Regions from separate parts of the Devosia sp. A369 genome, predicted to be linked through region 2. Evidence: predicted binding sites of a transcription regulator. Region 2 holds the regulator's gene; each other region holds the start of a gene.
The links. Region 2 encodes LexA, which represses DNA repair genes until DNA is damaged. Its sites were predicted from a motif close to TGTTCNNNNTGTGTTCNG; they were not measured.
Positions count from the first base shown of each region.

Region 1: the regulator LexA is predicted to act here: its motif matches at 4,913-4,930, upstream of ACX3OZ_RS04965 (PA0069 family radical SAM protein).
Region 3: the regulator LexA is predicted to act here: its motif matches at 4,051-4,068, upstream of uvrA (excinuclease ABC subunit UvrA).

Region 1 covers NZ_JBTMWV010000002.1:299,023-305,384, forward strand. Annotated here, with positions in the region: gene ACX3OZ_RS04940 (saccharopine dehydrogenase family protein) at 1-660, shown strand, start outside; gene ACX3OZ_RS04945 (DNA methyltransferase) at 735-1,865, opposite strand; gene ACX3OZ_RS04950 (ribonuclease HII) at 1,964-2,614, opposite strand; gene ACX3OZ_RS04955 (DUF4180 domain-containing protein) at 2,645-3,004, opposite strand; gene ACX3OZ_RS04960 (hypothetical protein) at 3,092-3,676, shown strand; gene ACX3OZ_RS04965 (PA0069 family radical SAM protein) at 3,691-4,839, opposite strand; gene ACX3OZ_RS04970 (MDR family MFS transporter) at 5,257-6,362, shown strand, end outside.
Region 2 covers NZ_JBTMWV010000001.1:158,281-164,642, forward strand. Annotated here, with positions in the region: gene trpC (indole-3-glycerol phosphate synthase TrpC) at 1-176, shown strand, start outside; gene moaC (cyclic pyranopterin monophosphate synthase MoaC) at 176-652, shown strand; gene ACX3OZ_RS00750 (molybdopterin molybdotransferase MoeA) at 649-1,851, shown strand; gene lexA (transcriptional repressor LexA) at 1,939-2,652, shown strand; gene ACX3OZ_RS00760 (NUDIX hydrolase) at 2,699-3,112, shown strand; gene ACX3OZ_RS00765 (cold-shock protein) at 3,373-3,585, shown strand; gene ACX3OZ_RS00770 (IlvD/Edd family dehydratase) at 3,737-5,548, opposite strand; gene ACX3OZ_RS00775 (2-dehydro-3-deoxygalactonokinase) at 5,832-6,362, shown strand, end outside.
Region 3 covers NZ_JBTMWV010000006.1:147,239-153,600, forward strand. Annotated here, with positions in the region: gene ACX3OZ_RS10300 (efflux RND transporter permease subunit) at 1-522, shown strand, start outside; gene ACX3OZ_RS10305 (hypothetical protein) at 649-1,170, shown strand; gene ACX3OZ_RS10310 (diguanylate cyclase domain-containing protein) at 1,284-2,621, shown strand; gene ssb (single-stranded DNA-binding protein) at 2,744-3,259, opposite strand; gene ACX3OZ_RS10320 (hypothetical protein) at 3,501-3,848, opposite strand; gene uvrA (excinuclease ABC subunit UvrA) at 4,248-6,362, shown strand, end outside.

The DNA of each region.
Region 1 (6,362 bases), on a different contig from region 2:
CAGGATAGTGCCTGGACCGAGAACCGTATGTTCGAGATGCAGCGCAGCGATATCCTGCCCGTCGTGGGTGAGCAGACGACCTATCTGACCGGCCATGACGAGGTGCACTCGCTCTCGGCCAATCTCGACGTGCCCAATGTCCGGTTCTGGATGGGGTTCGGGGCGCATTACATCAATGTGTTCACCGTGCTGAACAATCTGGGCCTGCTCTCGGAAAAGCCGGTCATGACCGCCGAGGGGCTGGAGGTGATCCCGCTCAAACTTGTCAAAGCCGTGTTGCCGGACCCGGCCTCGTTGGCCCCGACCTATAGCGGCAAGACCTGCATCGGTGATCTGGTGAAGGGGCGCAAGGACGGCGAGGAACGCGAAGTGTTCATCTACAACGTCGCCGACCACGAAGAGAGCTATGCCGAAGTCGGCAGCCAGGCGATTTCCTATACCGCCGGAGTGCCGCCGGTGGCGGCTGCCATCCTGGTGGCCAAGGGCCTCTGGGATGCCAAGCGCATGGTCAATGTCGAGGAACTGCCGGCCAAGCCGTTCCTGGCGCTGCTGAACGACATGGGCCTGCCGACGCGGATTCGCGATGAAGCGGGGGATCGGGCGCTCAGCTTTGAAGCAAGCGAGAGCCGGCCGGCCAGCAAGCGGGCCGCCTCACACTGATGGCCTGACACAGAAAAAGGCCGCCGGGGCAAACCGGCGGCCGAGGTAAGAGCCTGATTGATTGGAGGTCAGGATCAGGCAGAAAGCAAATCAAGTTTTGCACGGATGCCCGTGCGTAGATCGTCGATCGGGCTAACCTGCCCGAGATGTTCGCGATGCCAGAACGTCCAGCCATTACAGGCTTCCGCTCCCTGAACCAGCGCCCCCACCTTGTGGATGGAGCCCTGATGGGTTCCCGAGATCAGCGAGCCGTCAGCACGAACCATGGCGAAGTAACGCTTCGATGCGTCGAAGAGTTGCGCGCCCGGCTCGATTAATCCCTGTTCGATCAGCGAACCAAACGGAATGCGGGTTTCCTTGCGCTTCGGCGTTACCGATTGCAGCGCCTCGAACACGCCGGGGCGAATGGTGGAAATCCGCTTCAACGCCGCATTGATATAGCTCTGCTCGCGCTCGATGCCGATGAAATGGCGACCCAGCTTGCGCGCCACGGCGCCGGTGGTGCCGGTGCCGAAGAACGGGTCGAGCACGATATCGCCCGGCTTGGTGGTGGCATTGAGGATGCGGAACAGCAGGGCTTCCGGCTTCTGGGTCGGATGGACCTTTTCGTCGTCCTCGTCCTTGAGCCGCTCATTGCCGGTGCAGATCGGGAACAGCCAGTCGCTGCGCATCTGCGTGTCGTCATTGGCCAGCTTCATCGCTTCATAATTGAAGGTGACGCGGCTTTTCTGGCTCTTGGCGGCCCAGATCAGCGTTTCATGCGCATTGGTGAAGCGCGTGCCGCGGAAATTCGGCATCGGATTGGCCTTGCGCCAAACGATGTCGTTGAGCATCCAGTAGTCGAGATCCTGTAGCGCGGTGCCGACGCGGAAAATATTGTGGTAGCTGCCGATGACCCACAGCGCCCCATCGGGCTTGAGCACCCGGCGGGCGGCCTTGAGCCAGCCGCGCGTGAAGGCGTCATAATGGGCAAAGCTGTCGAACTTGTCCCAGTCGTCATCGACCGCATCGACCTTGGACTGGTCGGGGCGCGTCAGACTCTGGTCAAGCTGCAGATTATACGGCGGATCGGCAAAGATGAGATCGACGGAGCCGGCCGGCAAACTATTCATATGGTCGATGCAATCGCCCACGAGAATAGTGTCGATGGGGAGACGCTGGGTCTCCTCCGCAGTGGCCTGAACGACCCTACGCGCGGTACTCAACATACACTTAACCCTAACGCAGTACTAACAAGCCCGTTATAGCGCGGCAGAGTTAATGGAGCGTTTTTAAGGGGTTAGCGGGAGGTTAAGAGGGGCGGTCAGGCGACCCGGACCCGCGCCCAGGCTTCGGCGACGGGGGCGAATTCTTCGCGGTGGTGGCGGCAGGGGCCATGCTCGACCAGAGCGCGCATATGCTTGGCGGTGGAATAGCCCTTGTGGCCGGCAAAGCCGAACTGGGGCGCATCGCCATCCATGATGCGGCACATGCGGTCGCGGGTGACCTTGGCGACGATGGAGGCAGCGGCGATGGAGACGCTGCGGCCATCGCCACCGATCAGCGCCAGTCCTTCGCAGGGCAGGCCGAGCGGCACGTCGCGGCCATCGATCAACACGCGATCGGGGCGCAGGCTGAGGCTACAGGCGGCCTGGGCCATGCCCCATAGGGTGGCGCCGCGAATATTGCGGCTGAGAATGATCGAGGGCGGGGCGACGACCACCGATACGGCCAGCGCCACGGCCATCACCTGCTCGAACAGGCTTTCGCGCTGATCTTCGCTCAGTTTCTTGGAATCGTTTAGGCCCAGCGGAATGGCGTCGGCGTGGAGCACCACGGCGGCGACGACGACCGGTCCGGCCAGCGGCCCGCGCCCGGCTTCGTCGACGCCGGCAACGACACGGGCGCCCCGCGCCAGGAGCGCCAGCTCATGGGAATAGTCAGGCTCGGTCTGTAGCGTCGAATCGAACAACATGGCGCCAGCATCATCCTGGCGCCGATCAAGTCAATCGCCGAGGCGGGCCAGCAGCGCCGCGCGGTCGGGCACAAACAGGTGATGACCCCGCCGATTGGTCTCATAGACGAAATCATGCAGCGCTGTGCTGGCGGCGACGTTGGCGGCGATATCGCCCTGGATGGCGAGGCGCTGACCATATTGCTCCATTTTCTGGAACACTTCGCCGGCGATGCGGGTTCTGAGATCGAGAAAGCCGGGAGCGAGGCGGGAGATCGGCACCACGATGAGGTCGGGGTTGGCGTCATAGACGTCGCCGATGAGGCCAGGCGCGGTCAGGTCACTGCCCAATAGGCCACCCTGCGGTGGCAATTCGCAGATGACGAGGCCCTTGTGCTGGGTGACATGCATGACGATCTCCGTGCTTTAGCCCTGTGCCGGGCGCGGGCCGGTTGCTATAATCGCTTCTGCCGGGGGGCGCCAGACAAAGAGAATTTGATGATCGCCAGAATTGGCAGCGTCCTTGTTGTTCTTGCCTTGAGCGTCATGCCGGCGGCAGCCGAGCCCTTCCACCATCCGTTTGGCGAATGGCGGGAATATCACCGGGACTGGCTGGCCGCCTGCCCGGATGTGATCGATGAGAGCGCCACCAGCTATTATGGCTTTTCCTGCTTCGCCAGCACCGGCAGCCAGGAGCTGAACAGCGCCAGCCTGCCCGCCTATAAGCTGACCCTGATGCGCAACCGGCTGACCGGCGATCTCGACGTGGCCATTACCGTGGCGGCTGATGGGGTGACCATCGATACCGGCCGGCCGCTGGTGCTGGCGTTTGGCGGAATGAGCCCGGACCAGTTCAGCTTCACCGAAGATCTGGAGACCCGCTACGATACCGAAAATCAGTTCTTCGTCGCTGATCCCGGGCGCACAGCGGCGCTGATCGAGCGGATGAAGGAGCGCAATGCGCTGCTGCTGACGGTGCCATTGAGCGATGGGGCGAGCAAACAGGTATGGCTATCCCTGCGCGGGGTGATGGCGTCGCTCGACTTCATGGCCAGCCATGCGCGCAAGGTGGCGCAGTATTAGAGGGGACCGGCCCTCTAAAACAAACTCATCTGCCGCTCTTCGAGGTGGGGGGCGGTGAACAGGTCATTGCGCAGGCCGGGCAGTTTGGCGTCGAGGCCATAGCGTTCGCGCGCCTTGTCGAAGCGCTGGCGCAATAGCGTGGCGTAGGGGCCTTCGCCGGTGAAGCGCGAGCCGAAACGCGGGTCGTTGTCGCGGCCGCCTCTGGTGTCGCGCACCAGCGACAACACGTGGCGGACCCGGTCGGGGAAATGGCGCAGCAGCCATTCGCGGAACACGTCGCGCACTTCGCCGGGCAGGCGCAGCAGGATCATTGAGGCGCTTTTTGCGCCCTGCGCGGCGGCGGCATCGAGAATGCGCTCCAGCTCCATGTCGTTGATCGCCGGAATCATCGGCGAGGCGCAGACCGCCACCGGCACGCCGGCCTCGCTGAGCAGGCGGATAGCCTCCAGCCGGCGGGCCGGGGAGGAGGCGCGCGGCTCCATGCGGCGGCTGAGCTTGTGGTCCATCGAGGTCATCGAGAGGGCAACCTTGACCAGACCCAATTCGGCCAACTGGGTCAGCAGATCGAGGTCGCGGATGATGAGCGCCGATTTGGTGGTGATCATCACCGGATGGCGAGTTTCCAGCATCACTTCGAGGATGCCGCGCGTCAGCTTGTGCTTGCGCTCGGCCGGTTGGTAGGGGTCGGTATTGGTGCCCATGGCGATGGGCTTGACCCGATAGCTCTTGGCCGCCAGCTCGGCGCGCAGCGTCTCGACGGCATTGACCTTGACGTAAATATCGCGCTCGAACTCGATGCCGGCCGAATGGCCGAGAAAGGCATGGGTCGGGCGGGCAAAGCAATAAGAGCAGCCATGCTCGCAGCCGCGATAGGCATTGATCGAGCGATCGAAATTGATATCCGGGCTGTCATTGGAGGTGATGATGGTCTTGGCGCGTTCGATATGCTCGACCGTCTCGAAGATCGAGAGCGGCTCGACATTGTCCCAGCCATCATCAAAGCTTTCGCGGCTCTGCTTTTCAAAGCGCCCACTGCGATTGCTCTGAGCGCCACGACCACGGATGCGGTCGGGATCAAGCAGTTCACGCCGCGCCAGATCGGCGTCGCGGCTGCGGCTGAGCATTTCGAGGGCTTCGAACGAGGGGGCCTGATAAAGGGCCATGAGACATCTCCTGCCGGGCGCGCCGCAGTCGAATCGTCACTGCAGAACGCCATTAAGGAAATAGCAGTATTTTGAGAACAAAACAAGAACTTGTATGGCGGCCTGGACTACATATGGGGGCTCCGGCCATGCGGGAGAAGGGGCGGCGGCCCAAATTTGCAGGCCAGAATTGCAATTGTGTGGGTGGACGGAACCAGGGGGCGGGCCTACACCTGCCAACCTTTCGCGGGCGCTATGCGCTCGGGCGATGTTTAAATTGATGACTTTGCATTGGCCGCCTCGGCAGCGGCTGTCGTCTGACATTTGCACTTAACAATCAGGCTGCTGACACCGGCTGTCGCAGAATTTTTTCACGATGCGGTCGAAAATTATCGACGTCATCCGTAGCCCCAGTGCCATCTGGGTTCGAGGAATATCATGAGTACCGACACAAGCAATTTTGACGCCGAACTAGCCGGCACCCCACCGCTCAACCAGAGCGAAGCCGCCCGCAACAGGCTGGTGATCGCCCTGTTGCTGGTTTCCACTTTCGTGGTGTTTCTCAACGAAACCATCATGAGCGTGGCGATTCCGCATCTAATGACCGATCTGGGGATCACGGCCGGCGTAGCTCAGTGGCTGACCACGGCATTCCTGCTGACCATGGCCGTAGTGATTCCGATCACCGGCTTCCTGCTGCAGCGCATGAACACGCGGCCGATCTTCATTCTGGCCATGTCCATCTTCACCGCCGGCACGCTGATCTGCGCCGTGGCACCGGGCATTGAGCTGCTGATTTTTGGTCGTGTCGTGCAGGCGGTCGGCACCGCCATCATGATGCCGCTGCTGATGACCACGGTAATGTCGCTGGTGCCCCCGGACGCCCGTGGCAAGACCATGGGCAATATCTCCATTGTCATGTCGGTGGCGCCGGCCGTTGGCCCGACCATTGGCGGCTTCATCCTGGCCCATATGGACTGGCGCTGGATGTTCATCCTGGTGTTGCCGATTGCCGTCGGGGCGCTGGTGCTGGGCTATCGCAAGATCCAGAATGTCTCCACCCCGCGTTATACGCCGCTGGATGTGGTCTCGGTGATCCTGTCGGCACTGGCCTTTGGCGGCTTGATCTATGGGCTGTCGAGCTTCGGCGAGGCGGTCGGCCATGTCGGCGACGCGCCGCTGATCCCGGTCTGGGCGCCGCTCGTCGTTGGTGTGGTGGCAATGGTGGCCTTCATCGCCCGCCAGCTGATGCTGCAGCGCGACGACAAGGCGCTGCTTGATTTGCGCACCTTCAAGTCTGCCAATTATCGCGTCTCCATCGGCATGATGTTCGTCGCCATGATGGCGTTGCTGGGCACCATTATCCTGCTGCCGATCTATACGCAGAAGGTGCTCGGCCTCGACACGCTGGAGACCGGCCTGCTGATGCTGCCCGGTGGCTTGATCATGGGCGTTATGGGTCCGGTGGTCGGTCGTCTCTATGACCGGGTCGGTCCCACGGTGCTGGCGGTGCCCGGCGCGATGATCGTCTCGGCGGTGATGTG
Region 2 (6,362 bases):
CCAAATCCACCCTGCTGGTCAGCGAGAGCGGCATCGTCACCCACGACCACGTGCTGATGCTCGACCGCGACGCCAATATCGGCACCTTCCTCGTCGGCGAAAGCCTGATGCGGCAGGACGACGTGGCCGCCGCCACCCGCACCCTGCTGACCGGCGCATCACAGGTCGTCGCCTGATGACCCAGGGCCTCACCCACCTCAACGCCAAGGGCGAGGCCCATATCGTCGATATCGGCGATAAGGCCGTCACCCGTCGCCGCGCCGTGGCCCAGGCCCGCATTCTGGCTCGGGCCGAAACCATCGCCCTGATCATGGGCGGCGGTCTCAAAAAGGGCGATGCGCTGGCCGTGGCCCGCATCGCCGGCATCATGGCCGCCAAAAAGACCAGCGACCTCATTCCGCTCTGCCATCCGATTCCGCTGACCAAGGTCAGCGTCGATATCGAGCAGGACGGAGCCGAAGCGATTCTCATCCACGCCACGGCGGAAACCACCGGCCAGACCGGCGTCGAAATGGAAGCGCTGCTCGCCGCCTCGACCGCCGCGCTCACCCTTTACGACATGGCCAAGGCCATCGATCGCGGCATGACCATCACCGACATGTGCCTGCTGGAAAAATCCGGTGGCAAATCCGGCGACTTCTCCCGGCCATGAGCCTGCTACCGGTCGAATCCGCCATCGCCGCCATCCTCAACCGCGTTCCTGCCCCGACGCTGGAAACCGTGCCGCTCGCCCAGGCGGCCGGTCGCGTCCTGCTTGAGCCACTGCTCGCCACTCACGACCAGCTCCCCTTCAACGCCAGCGCCATGGACGGCTACGCCATGCGCGCCGCCGATGTGGTCGACGGCCACGCCCTGACCATTGTCGGCACCTCGCAAGCCGGTGCCGGCTTCTCCGGCACAATTGAGCCCGGCCAGGCCGTCCGCATCTTCACCGGCGCCCCGGTGCCCCCCGGCGCCGATACCGTCATCATGCAGGAAGAGGCCGTCGCAGCGGACGGCGTCGTCCGTTTCACCGCCCCGGCCCGGCTCGGTCACAGCATTCGCCCCCGCGGCAACGACTTTGCCACCGGCCAGCAATTGCTCGATCCGGGCATGCGCCTCGCCCCGATGCACCTCGCCGTCGCCGCCGCCGCCAATGCCGCAACTTTGGGCGTCGCCAAACGGCCGAACATTGCCCTGCTCGCCACCGGCGACGAATTGGTGCTGCCCGGCAACCCACTCGGAGCCGACCAGATTGTTGCATCAAACAGCTTTGGTCTGGCTCCTTTGTTCGCTCCCTACGCCCAATCTGTTACCGACCACGGCATCGCGCAAGATAACCGCAAGAAACTTGCCAGCATGCTGGCAGAAATCTTCGACAATCCGCCAGATATCTTGGTGACTACTGGCGGCGCCAGCGTCGGCGATCATGACATCGTGCAGGCGGTTTTGCTCGATCTCGGCGTGAAGCTGGACTTCTGGCGCATCAACATGCGCCCCGGTAAGCCCTTGATGTTTGGGACAAAAGGCAAGACGCTGATCTTCGGCCTGCCCGGAAATCCGGTCTCCGCCATGGTCACCGCCATGGTCTTCATCCGCCCTGCCCTCCGCGCCTGGCTCGGCCACCCCGAACCCACCCCCTGGCACCTTCCGCTGGCTGGTCCGACCCCACCCAATACTGCCCGCCGCCACTTCATGCGCGCGCAGCTATTGCACACAGCTAACGGCTTGCAATTGCTGCCTATTTCGCAAACCGACAGCGGCCATACCTCGTCGCTGGCGCGCGCCGATATGCTGATTATCCAGCCCGAAAACGACCCCGGCCAACCCGCCGGCACGCTAGTCGAAGCCCTCCCCGTGGACGGCTTCTGACAGTAAAAGCCCAAGGGATATTGCAGAACATAACTGGAACACGTATGGTCGTTCCGTCTATGTTCCGATTCTGCTCCCGAGGGGTCCATGCTCACGCGCAAACAACACGAGCTGCTGATGTTCATCCACGAGCGGATGAAGGAAAGCGGTATTCCACCATCCTTTGATGAGATGAAGGATGCGCTCGACCTGGCATCCAAATCGGGCATCCACCGGCTGATCACCGCACTCGAGGAACGTGGCTTCATCCGCCGCCTGCCCAACCGGGCCCGGGCATTGGAGGTGGTCAAGCTCCCCGATTCGATGAACCCATCGCTTGGCGGCCGCAAGACCCGCTTCGAGCCCTCGGTCATCGAAGGCAATCTGGGCAAGGTGGCGTCGCCCCCCTCGCGCATGTCGGCCGCTGATGACTATGCAAGGCCGATCGCCATCCCGGTCATGGGCCGCATCGCCGCCGGCACGCCGATCGAGGCGATCCAGACCCATTCCCACACCATCATGGTGCCGCCCGAAATGCTGGGCAGCGGCGAGCATTACGCGCTCGAAGTGCGCGGCGACTCGATGATCGATGCCGGCATTTTCGATGGCGATACCGTGCTCATCAAGAAGCAGGATGTCGCCAGCACCGGCGAGATCATCGTTGCTCTGGTAGATGATGAGGAAGCAACCCTTAAACGCCTGCGCCGCAAGGGGAATACAATCGCGCTGGAAGCGGCCAATCCCGCCTATGAAACCCGCATTTTCCCGCCTGACCGGGTCAAGGTGCAGGGTCGTCTGGTTGGACTTTTGCGCAAATACTGAGCCGACGGCTTTGACCTTTGGCCGGCATGACGGGCATAAATCTCGCATGCCGGCTCCCATCGAAAAGCTTTGCCCTGTGCTGCTCCGCCCCACGTCTGACGGGCCGGAGCTGCTGGTGTTTCGGCATCCGCTCGCCGGCGTACAACTGGTCAAGGGCACGCTTGAGGCTGATGAGACTATCGCCACCGGAGCGCTCCGCGAACTGGCCGAGGAGTCCGGCCTCACCCAAGCCATTGTGACGTCCGACCTGGGCAGCAGCCTTGCTATCGCTCCCGATCAACTCTGGCATTTTGTGCGCGTTGAGGCCGGACCGCTGGAATCACGCTGGCTTTTTGACACCGCGGATGATGGCGGCCACCGCTTTGCTTTTTTCTGGTGGCCGCTGGCGGCCGAGCCGGGTCCCGACTGGCACCCGATCTTCGTCCGGGCGCTGGCCCATATCAGGGCGGCGTTGGCGTAGCCCACTGCCGGTGTGGCGGGGATGAACAGCAAGCAGGCAGGCGGTTTGCTTGGGCTGCTGCATTGTTCTTGCAACCACTATTCGCGAGACCTTGCAATCGGCGCCATTTCGTGCCACATAGTGGGCATACGTTTTCAGCCTAAGTCGGCTGCCTAATGCCGGCGTGCCGGACCGTGGCTTCCTTCTCTACCATGCGAACGTTATTTTCCTTTGGCGTGTTGCCATTGGATAACCGCTCGTAAGAGCACAAGGAAACTATCATGTCCGTCATCACCGGCACCGTCAAATTCTTCAACACCACCAAGGGCTTCGGCTTCATTTCGCCTGAAAATGGCGGCAAGGATGCCTTCGTCCACATCTCCGCTGTTCAGCGTTCGGGCCTGCAGGGCCTGTATGAGAACGACAAGGTGACCTACGAGCTCGAGACCGGCCGTGACGGCAAGGAATCGGCAACGAACCTGACCCTGCTCTAGTTAGCAAGGCGAGCGCGCTTCGGCGCTGCTCGGTCAAGGGCCACCGCGTGAAAGCGCGGTGGCCCTTTTCTTTTGCGGGTTCTATCCCGCGCTGACCGGCAAAACAAAAGGCCCGCATCGAAATGCGGGCCTTTGCTATTTTGCCGTGCGCTTAGTGGTTGTCGCGCGGCACGCCTTCGGTCTGGGCGATGCGCTGATACTTCTCGGCTGGCTTGAGAATGGCGCCATCGCCCAGCTGGCTGACGATACCGCGCTGGATTTCCTGCCACGGCGTCTGGTGCTTGGGGTATTTGTAACCGCCCGCCGCTTCCAGTTCGGCCCGGCGCGTGGCGATGTCCTCATCCGAGATCAGGATATTGGCCTGGCCCTTGTTGAGGTCGATGCGCACCTTGTCGCCGGTCCGCAGGATAGCCAGATTGCCGCCGGCCGCTGCTTCGGGTGAAGCGTTGAGGATCGAGGGCGAACCCGAGGTGCCGGACTGGCGACCATCGCCAATGCAGGCCAGGGCATGAATGCCCTTCTTGATCAGATAGTTGGGCGGCCGCATGTTCACCACTTCGGCCGCACCGGGATAGCCGATGGGCCCTGCGCCACGCATGAACAGCAGGGTGTTTTCGTCGATTTCCAGCGCCGGATCGTCGATGCGGTGGTGATAGTCCTCGGGACCATCAAACACCACCGCCTTGCCTTCGAACATGCCGGGATGCGCCGGATTGTTGAGGTAGCGCTCCTTGAACTCGGAGGAGATGACGCTGGTCTTCATGATGGCGTTGTCGAACAGATTGCCGCGCAGCACCAGGAACCCGGCCTCCGCCTTGAGCGGATTGCCGAAATGCCGGATGACCTTGTCGTCCTGAATCACCGTGCTGGCGCAGTTTTCGCCGATGGTCTTGCCGTTGACGGTGGGCGCGTTCTCGCGGATCAGGCCCTGCGTCATCAGCTCGTTGACCACGGCGGGCACGCCGCCGGCATGGTAGAAATCCTCGCCGAGATATTCGCCGGCCGGCTGCAAATTCACCAGCAGCGGCACCTTGTGGCCCTGCTCCTGCCAATCATCGATATCCAGCGGTACGCCGATATGGCGGGCAATGGCGTTGATATGGATCGGCGCGTTGGTCGAGCCGCCAATGGCCGAATTGACCACGATGGCGTTGTGGAAATTGTCCTTGGTCATGATGTCGGACGGCTTGAGGTCTTCGTGGACCATGTCGACAATGCGCTTGCCGGTGCGATAGGCCATTTCCTGGCGGTCGCGATAGGGCGCGGGAATGGCGGCCGAACCGGGCAATTGCATGCCCAGCGCCTCGGCCAGCGAGTTCATCGTGCTGGCCGTGCCCATGGTGTTGCAGAAGCCGGTCGACGGCGCCGACGACGCCACCAGCTCGATGAACTGTGCATAGTCGATCTCGCCGGCGGCCATCATCTGGCGCGCCTTCCACACAATGGTGCCCGAGCCGGTGCGCTCGCCCTTGTGCCAGCCATTCAGCATCGGCCCAACCGACAGCGCGATGGCCGGAATATTGACGGTGGCCGCGCCCATCAGCATCGCCGGGGTGGTCTTGTCGCAACCGATGGTCAGCACCACGCCATCGAGCGGATAGCCGTACAGCACTTCGACGAGGCCGAGATAGGCCAGGTTGCGGTCGAGCCCGGCGGTGGGGCGCTTGCCGGTTTCCTGGATCGGATGCACCGGAAATTCGATGGCGATGCCGCCGGCTTCACGGATGCCCTCGCGCACGCGCTCGGCCAACACGATGTGATGGCGATTGCAGGGGCTGAGATCCGAGCCGGTCTGGGCAATGCCGATGATCGGCTTGCCCGACTGCAGTTCTTCCCGCGACACGCCAAAATTCATGTAGCGCTCAAGATAGAGCGCCGTCATATCCGGGTTGTCGGGATTGTCGAACCAGGCCCGCGAACGCAGTTTCTTGGGCGCCTCGCCCTGGCCATTGCCTGCAGTCATGTCATTTTCCTCTAGCGTCGCGAAACACACCGACGGGCCCGCGTTTGCAGCCGTTCTAACACGGCTTACGCCAGAGTGAACGCGATTCCGAAGAAAAAATCATACAATTGAACGCGGCGATGAATTCACGCCCGTCGATATTCCTCAACGCTCTGAAAACCTTACCAAACGAGGGGACCGCATGGGCCGATCCGGGCTGTTCTCTGACGCAGAATCGGGCTGGCTGAAACGGATATCAGCCATTAGGGTCGCGCCGCGACGAGGCAGGCGGTGAGGAGACGACGTGACTGAGATTGCAGACTGGGTAGCCGTTGACTGGGGCACCTCCAACCTTCGGGCCTGGGGCGTGCGCGCCGATGGCAGCGTCGCGTTCGAACGAAGCTCGCCCAAGGGGATGGGCAAGCTGACGCGCGAAGAGTTTCCTGGCGCGTTGAGCGAGGTGCTCGAGGGCGTTAGCCCGGAGCGCTCCGGCGCTATTGAGGTGCTGATCTGCGGCATGGCCGGCGCCCGCCAAGGGTGGCTGGAAGCGCCCTATCTCGAAGCGCCCACCGATTTGCGCGGGCTGTTCGACGGCGCCGTGCGCCCGGTCATGCCCGACAATTTTTTGGCCCCCGCCATCCTGCCCGGCGTCTGCCAGAAGGGCGGCGCCGACAATGTGATGCGTGGCGAAGAAACCCAGTTGCTGGGGCTGGCAGCGCTGCGCCCGGGCTTTACCGGCGTGGTCTGCATGCCCGGCACCCATTCCAAATGGGCGCAGCTCTCCGGCACCCGCATCGAGCATTTCTCCACCGCCATGACCGGCGAAATGTTTGAA
Region 3 (6,362 bases), on a different contig from region 2:
CAATCCTTCCGGGTGGCGCTGGCCTCGGCCATCCCCAATCTGTTCCCGGTGCTGGGCACCATTGCCTGGCTATATTTCACCGGTCAGGGGTTGCAGCTGACCACGGTCATTGCCCTGACCATCGCCTTCGGCATCGCCGTCGACGATACGGTGCATTTCCTGTCGCATTATCTGCATGCGCGGCGCGAGGAAGGCCGGCCGCATCTCGAAGCGGTCAAGCACACGCTGGATCGCATCGGCGGTGCCATCGTCGCCACCACGATCATCCTGTGTTCGGGCGTGGTGATTGTCACCTTCTCCGAGCTGCCGCAGGTGGCGCTGTTCGGCACGCTGTTCGTTTCGACGCTTGCCTTCGCCCTCGTGGGCGACCTGTTCATCCTGCCGGCGCTGCTGGCCGCCGGCGGCAAATTCTTTCACCCGCTGGGCAAGATCCGCGTGCGCACCGCCGACCACGAGCCGACGCCCGACGACCCGATGGGGGACACCGTCACCGGCGAAGGTGGCACGGAAGGCGCGCCCTGAATACTGCCGCTTGCGGGCTCATCGAGCGCCCGCCAAAATGCTGGTGACGCTGATTCTGCGACGGTTTGGTCCGGGCCTCGGTGTCGAATTGCCGGGGGGCGCGATTTCACTGGAGGCTTTGCTTAAATGACCTATTTCAGACCCCTGTGGCGCGCTGTCGCCCTCGCTGGTCTGCTGGCTTCTGCTGGCAGCGTCCCTGCCCTGGCCGGCCCCGCTGATGCTGCCCTGCTGAAGTCCTATATCGGGGACTGGCGCGGGCGCGGCGTGCTGATCGGCGCCAATACCGAAACCGTGGTCTGCCGCATGTCCCTGACGCAGGGCAATCAGGACAAGGTGAACTATAATGGTCGCTGCACCCTGGCCGGCACGCAATTGTCGGTAGCCGGCACCATGGCCTATGTCGAAGCCAATAAGCGCTTTGAAGCGGCGATGAGCTCCAACGCCACCTTTACCGGCGTGGCCGTGGGCCAGAAGCGCGGTAGCAGCCTCATCTTCAACCTGCGCGAGCGCGAGAAGGACGAAACCGGCAAGCCGCTCAATATCAGCGCCCAGATCACCCTCAATGCCGACGCCATTAAGGTGACCTTTGAGGTGGTCTATGTCGAAAATGGCGATAGCCTGCGCGCCGAAGTGCCGTTCTCCCGCTGACCCCGGTCGGGCGACCCGCCGGTCGCCCAATTTCTTTTTAAATCCATGGCCTTGGCACTGAAGAAATCTTAACCACGACACGCTAGCGTTCGGTAGTTCGTAGGATCGCCCAATTGCGTAGCCTTGCTGCCACCGCCCCCTCTGCAGAACCGGCCTTCGCCGGTGACTTCCCACACGACCATGCCTTTGACGGCCGCCTGCGCCGTCTTGCCAAGCTGCTTGGCGTGGGCAGCGCGCGGTTGACCAGCCTTGCCGCTGACAATGTGATGACCATCGCGTCGGTGGGTAATATCACGCAGAATCTGGCCGGGCTGGAGGCGCGTGCGCTGGCGGCGGAATACCCCTTGGTCATGGCCGATACCGCCATTGTCGGCGCCCGCTTTTATGCCGGCCTGCAGCTGCCCGCCGCCTCTGATCGCCCGCCGCTGCTGCTCAGCCTGTTCGACGCGCGCCCGCGCAGTCGCCAGATGGCCGAGCGCATCGTGGCGCTGGCGCAGGATATTTTTGCCCGCGCCACCATCAGCCGACAAAACCGCACCATCCAATCCCAGGCCGGGCGTATCGCCGCGCTGGAGGCCGAGGACCAGTTGCGGCGCCAGCTATTCGACCGGGCCTCGGCCACGGCGCGGATCGGGGTCTGGCAATGCGATCTGGCCGACAATGCCATCGCCTGGACCGACAGCGTCTATGACATTTTCGAGGTCCCGCACGGTGCGCCCATTACCAGGGAGCAGACGCTCACCCTCTATACCGATGCCTCCCGCCTGAAGATGGAAGCGGCGCGCGCCGAGGCGATCCGGACCTGCACGGATTTCGGGCTCGACGTGGAAATCATCACCACCACCGGCAAGCATCGCTGGATGCGGCTGACCGGTGCGGTGGATAGCCAGGATGGCGTGGCCAAACGCATTTTCGGCATGAAGCAGGACATCACCGACGAAAAGCTGATGGCCGACCGCACGCGCTATCTGGCCGAATTCGACGTTATGACCGGCCTCGCCAATCGCAGCCTGTTCCAGGCCCGGCTGATCCAGCTCGACGCCGGGTATCACACCGTCGGCACCCTGCTGCTGGTCGACCTCGACGGCTTCAAGCAGGTCAACGACACCTACGGCCATGCCGTGGGCGACGAATGCCTCAAGGAGGCGGCGCTGCGGCTGAGCGAAAGCTGCGTCGGCGCCGATCTGGTGGCGCGGATCGGCGGCGACGAATTTGCCGTGCTGCTCGGCCCCGACATCGCGCCCGACGCGGTCAAAGCGCAGGCCGCGAGCATTGTCGGCACCATGGGCCGCCCGCTCACCCGGTTGGGCCAGACCCTCACGCTCAGCGCCTCGGTCGGCGTCGCGTCATATCGCGGCGGCGCGCCGGAGGACCTGTTCCGCCAGGCCGACACCGCGCTTTATGCGGCCAAGGCCGCCGGTCGCAACACGTTTTGCGTGTTCGCCACCTGACCGATGCTGGTAGGCTGCCTGCCTGCCTGCCTGCCTGACTGACTGGCTGCCGGCCCGCCCCCTCCCACCGTCATTGCCCACATACAAAAAAGGGGAGCCGCTGCCCCCCTTTGCTGCCGTTCCTAGAACGGGATGTCGTCATCCATGCCGCCGGGCTCGAAGGCCGGGGCGTTGGCTTGGGGCCGACGGGCACCGCCGCCACCACCCTGAACGCCGCGGAAACCGCCGCCTTCATTGCCATAGCCACCCTCATTGCCGCGCGGCGCGCCGGCGCCTTCGCCTTCGCCGCGACCATCGAGCAGCGTCAGGTTCGAGTTGAAGCCCTGCAGCACCACTTCGGTGGAATATTTGTCGGCGCCGGACTGGTCCTGCCACTTGCGGGTCTGCAACTGGCCTTCGAGATAGACCTTGCTGCCCTTGCGCAGATAGCTTTCCGCCACGCGCGCCAGCCCTTCCGAGAAGATCACCACGCGGTGCCACTCGGTCTTTTCGCGGCGCTCGCCGGTATTCTTGTCCTTCCAGGACTCCGAAGTGGCAACGCTCAGATTGACCACCTTGCCGCCGCTGGGAAGGTTACGCACTTCGGGATCGGCGCCGAGATTGCCGACCAGAATGACCTTGTTCACGCTGCCTGCCATGGCGAATTCCTTTTTATTCAGTCCCGCCCTGTCGTGGCCTGGGACGCTTACTTACCGGTTGCACAGCCCTGCCGCCTCAACGGCGGTCCAGCAGATGTGCGGCCGCGACTTTACCGCTTCCGACAGCGGAAAGCGCGCGGGAACCGATTGTTTTAAACAACACTGTTCGTTCCCTTTATGTTCCAATTCAAACTGACCTGTCAAGCCGGCCCCTCCCCATCAGGGCGGGACCGGCGACAGATCAGGCTGGCGTCAGCGCCAGCGCACAGGCCTCGGCCAGAACCTTGTTGGGTGCCTCGGCTCCGAGCGGAGTCGCCCAGCCTGACTTTTCGATGATGCCGCGGCGCGAGAAGGCCGATGCCGCGGTGAATTCGGCCAGCACGACGCCAGCCTGCGGATCGGACTTCGAACGCTCCACGCAATACGGCGTCAGCGCCGTCGCCAGATTGCTGGCCGACAACTTCGCTGCTGCCTCCTGGGCGCTACCGCCGGTCACCCAGCCGCCCCAGGTAAAGCCGATGATGGCCAGGGCAACGGCGCCAGTCGCCGCGCCGTACAGCGCGGGTTTCGTCCATGCGGGAATGTTCATGAAAATCCGATCAGTGTCGGGACAGGCCGCAGGATTGTCGGCCAGACTGGAATGGTAGCACAGCGAAACCGGCCTGCGGGAACCGATTGCGGCATTTCTGCGGCAGCACGGCGCTGCTGACACATCCTGTCAGCAGGCTTGGCCGACATCGGGGCGCAACCACTTTGGGGGCCAGCATGTTCTCCCTTGACCGAATCCTGTTCGTTCTGTTTATGTTCTTGTCGCGAATGACGCTTTGGCAAGCTTGGGGGACACGCTAAGGTGAGCGGACCGCCGGACGGCCATGCGCGCGAGCCGCTTGCAGCAGGAGCAGGCCGCGCCTATCTGTCTGGTCTTCCCGACCCCAAGCCTTCTGCCGCCGTGCCGCTATCTCGGCGCACCGAGCCATGGACTGAAATGATGACGCTAAAGCCCAGCCAGAACCGAGAGATCGTCGTCCGCGGCGCCCGCGAGCACAATCTCAAGGGCATCGACCTCCGGCTGCCGCGTGACAGCCTCATCGTGATGACGGGCCTGTCGGGGTCCGGAAAATCCTCCCTGGCATTCGACACCATCTATGCCGAAGGCCAGCGGCGTTATGTCGAGTCGCTGTCGGCCTATGCCCGCCAGTTCCTCGAAATGATGCAGAAGCCCGATGTGGAACATATCGAGGGCCTGTCGCCCGCAATTTCCATCGAGCAGAAGACCACGTCGCGTAACCCGCGCTCTACCGTTGGCACGGTCACCGAGATATACGACTATCTGCGCCTGCTGTTTGCCCGCGTCGGCGTGCCCTATTCGCCGGCCACCGGCCTGCCCATCGAAAGCCAGACCGTCAGCCAGATGGTCGACAAGGTGCTGGAGCTGCCCGAGGGCACCCGCCTGTTCCTGCTCGCGCCGATCGCCCGTGGTCGCAAGGGCGAATACAAGAAGGAACTGGCCGATCTGATGCGCAAGGGCTTCCAGCGCGTCAAGATCGATGGCGAATATCACGAGATCGAGGACGCCCCTGCCCTCGACAAGAAGTTCAAGCACGACATCGAAGTGGTGGTCGACCGCGTCGTCGTCGGCCCCGACATTTCCGGCCGCCTGTCCGAGAGCTTTGAGACGGCGCTGAAGCTGGCCGATGGCATCGCGCTGATCGAATTCGCCGATGAGAAGACCGAGGACGGTACGCTCAAGCAGACCACCTTCTCGGAAAAATTCGCCTGCCCGGTGTCCGGCTTCACCATTGCCGAAATCGAGCCGCGTCTGTTTTCGTTCAACAATCCCTTCGGCGCCTGCCCGGCCTGCGATGGCCTCGGCACGGAACAGAAGATCGATCCCGACCAGATCGTGCCGGACCCGACCCTGTCGATCAAGGACGGCGCCATCCTGCCCTGGTCCAAGACCAGTGCGCCCTATTATCTGCAGACCCTGCAGGCCGTGGTGAAGATGTATGGCGCCTCGACCGGCACCGCCTGGAACGAGCTGCCCTTCGAGGTCCAGCATGCCGTGCTCTATGGCACCGGCAAGGACAAGGTCGATTTCGTCTATGATGACGGGTTGCGCCAATACAAGACCACCAAGGCCTTCGAAGGCGTCATCGGCAACCTTGAGCGTCGCTACAAGGAAACCGAAAGCGCCGGTATGCGCGAAGAAATCGAAAAATACATGTCGGCCAAGCCCTGCTTTGCCTGCGGCGGCTATCGGCTGAAGCCGGAGACGCTGGCAGTCAAAATCAACGGCCTGCATATCGGCCAGGTCACCGAGAAATCCATTCGCAATGCCGTCGAGTGGTTCGCTGCGCTGCCCGAGGCCTTCACCCCCAATCAGCAGTTGATCGGCGAGCGTATCCTCAAGGAAATCCGCGAGCGGCTGAATTTCCTCATCGATGTCGGCCTCGATTATCTGACCATGGCGCGCAATTCGGGCACGCTGTCGGGCGGCGAAAGCCAGCGCATCCGGCTGGCCAGCCAGATCGGCTCAGGCCTCACCGGCGTGCTCTATGTGCTCGACGAGCCCTCCATCGGCTTGCATCAGCGCGACAACGCCCGCCTGCTCGAAACCCTGCAGCGGCTGCGCGACATCGGCAATACCGTCATCGTCGTCGAGCATGACGAAGACGCCATCATGACCGCCGATTATGTGGTCGATATCGGCCCCGGCGCCGGCGTCCATGGCGGCCATATCGTCGCCGAAGGCACGCCGCAGGACATTCTCAATCATCCCGATTCCCTGACCGGCAAATATCTCTCCGGCCGCATGGGCATCCCCATGCCGGCCGAGCGCCGCGAAGCCCGGCCGGGCAAGCAGCTCAGCGTCAAGGGCGCCACCGGCAACAACCTCAAGAATGTCTCGGTGGATATTCCGCTCGGCCTGTTCGTCGCCATCACCGGCGTTTCCGGCGGCGGCAAGTCGACGCTGATGATCGACACCATGTATCAGGCCATTGCTCGACGTTTGAATGGCGCGCGCGTGGTTCCGGCCCCGCATGAAAGCCTCACCGGCCTCGAATTCCTCGACAAGGTCATCGATATCGACCAGTCGCCGATC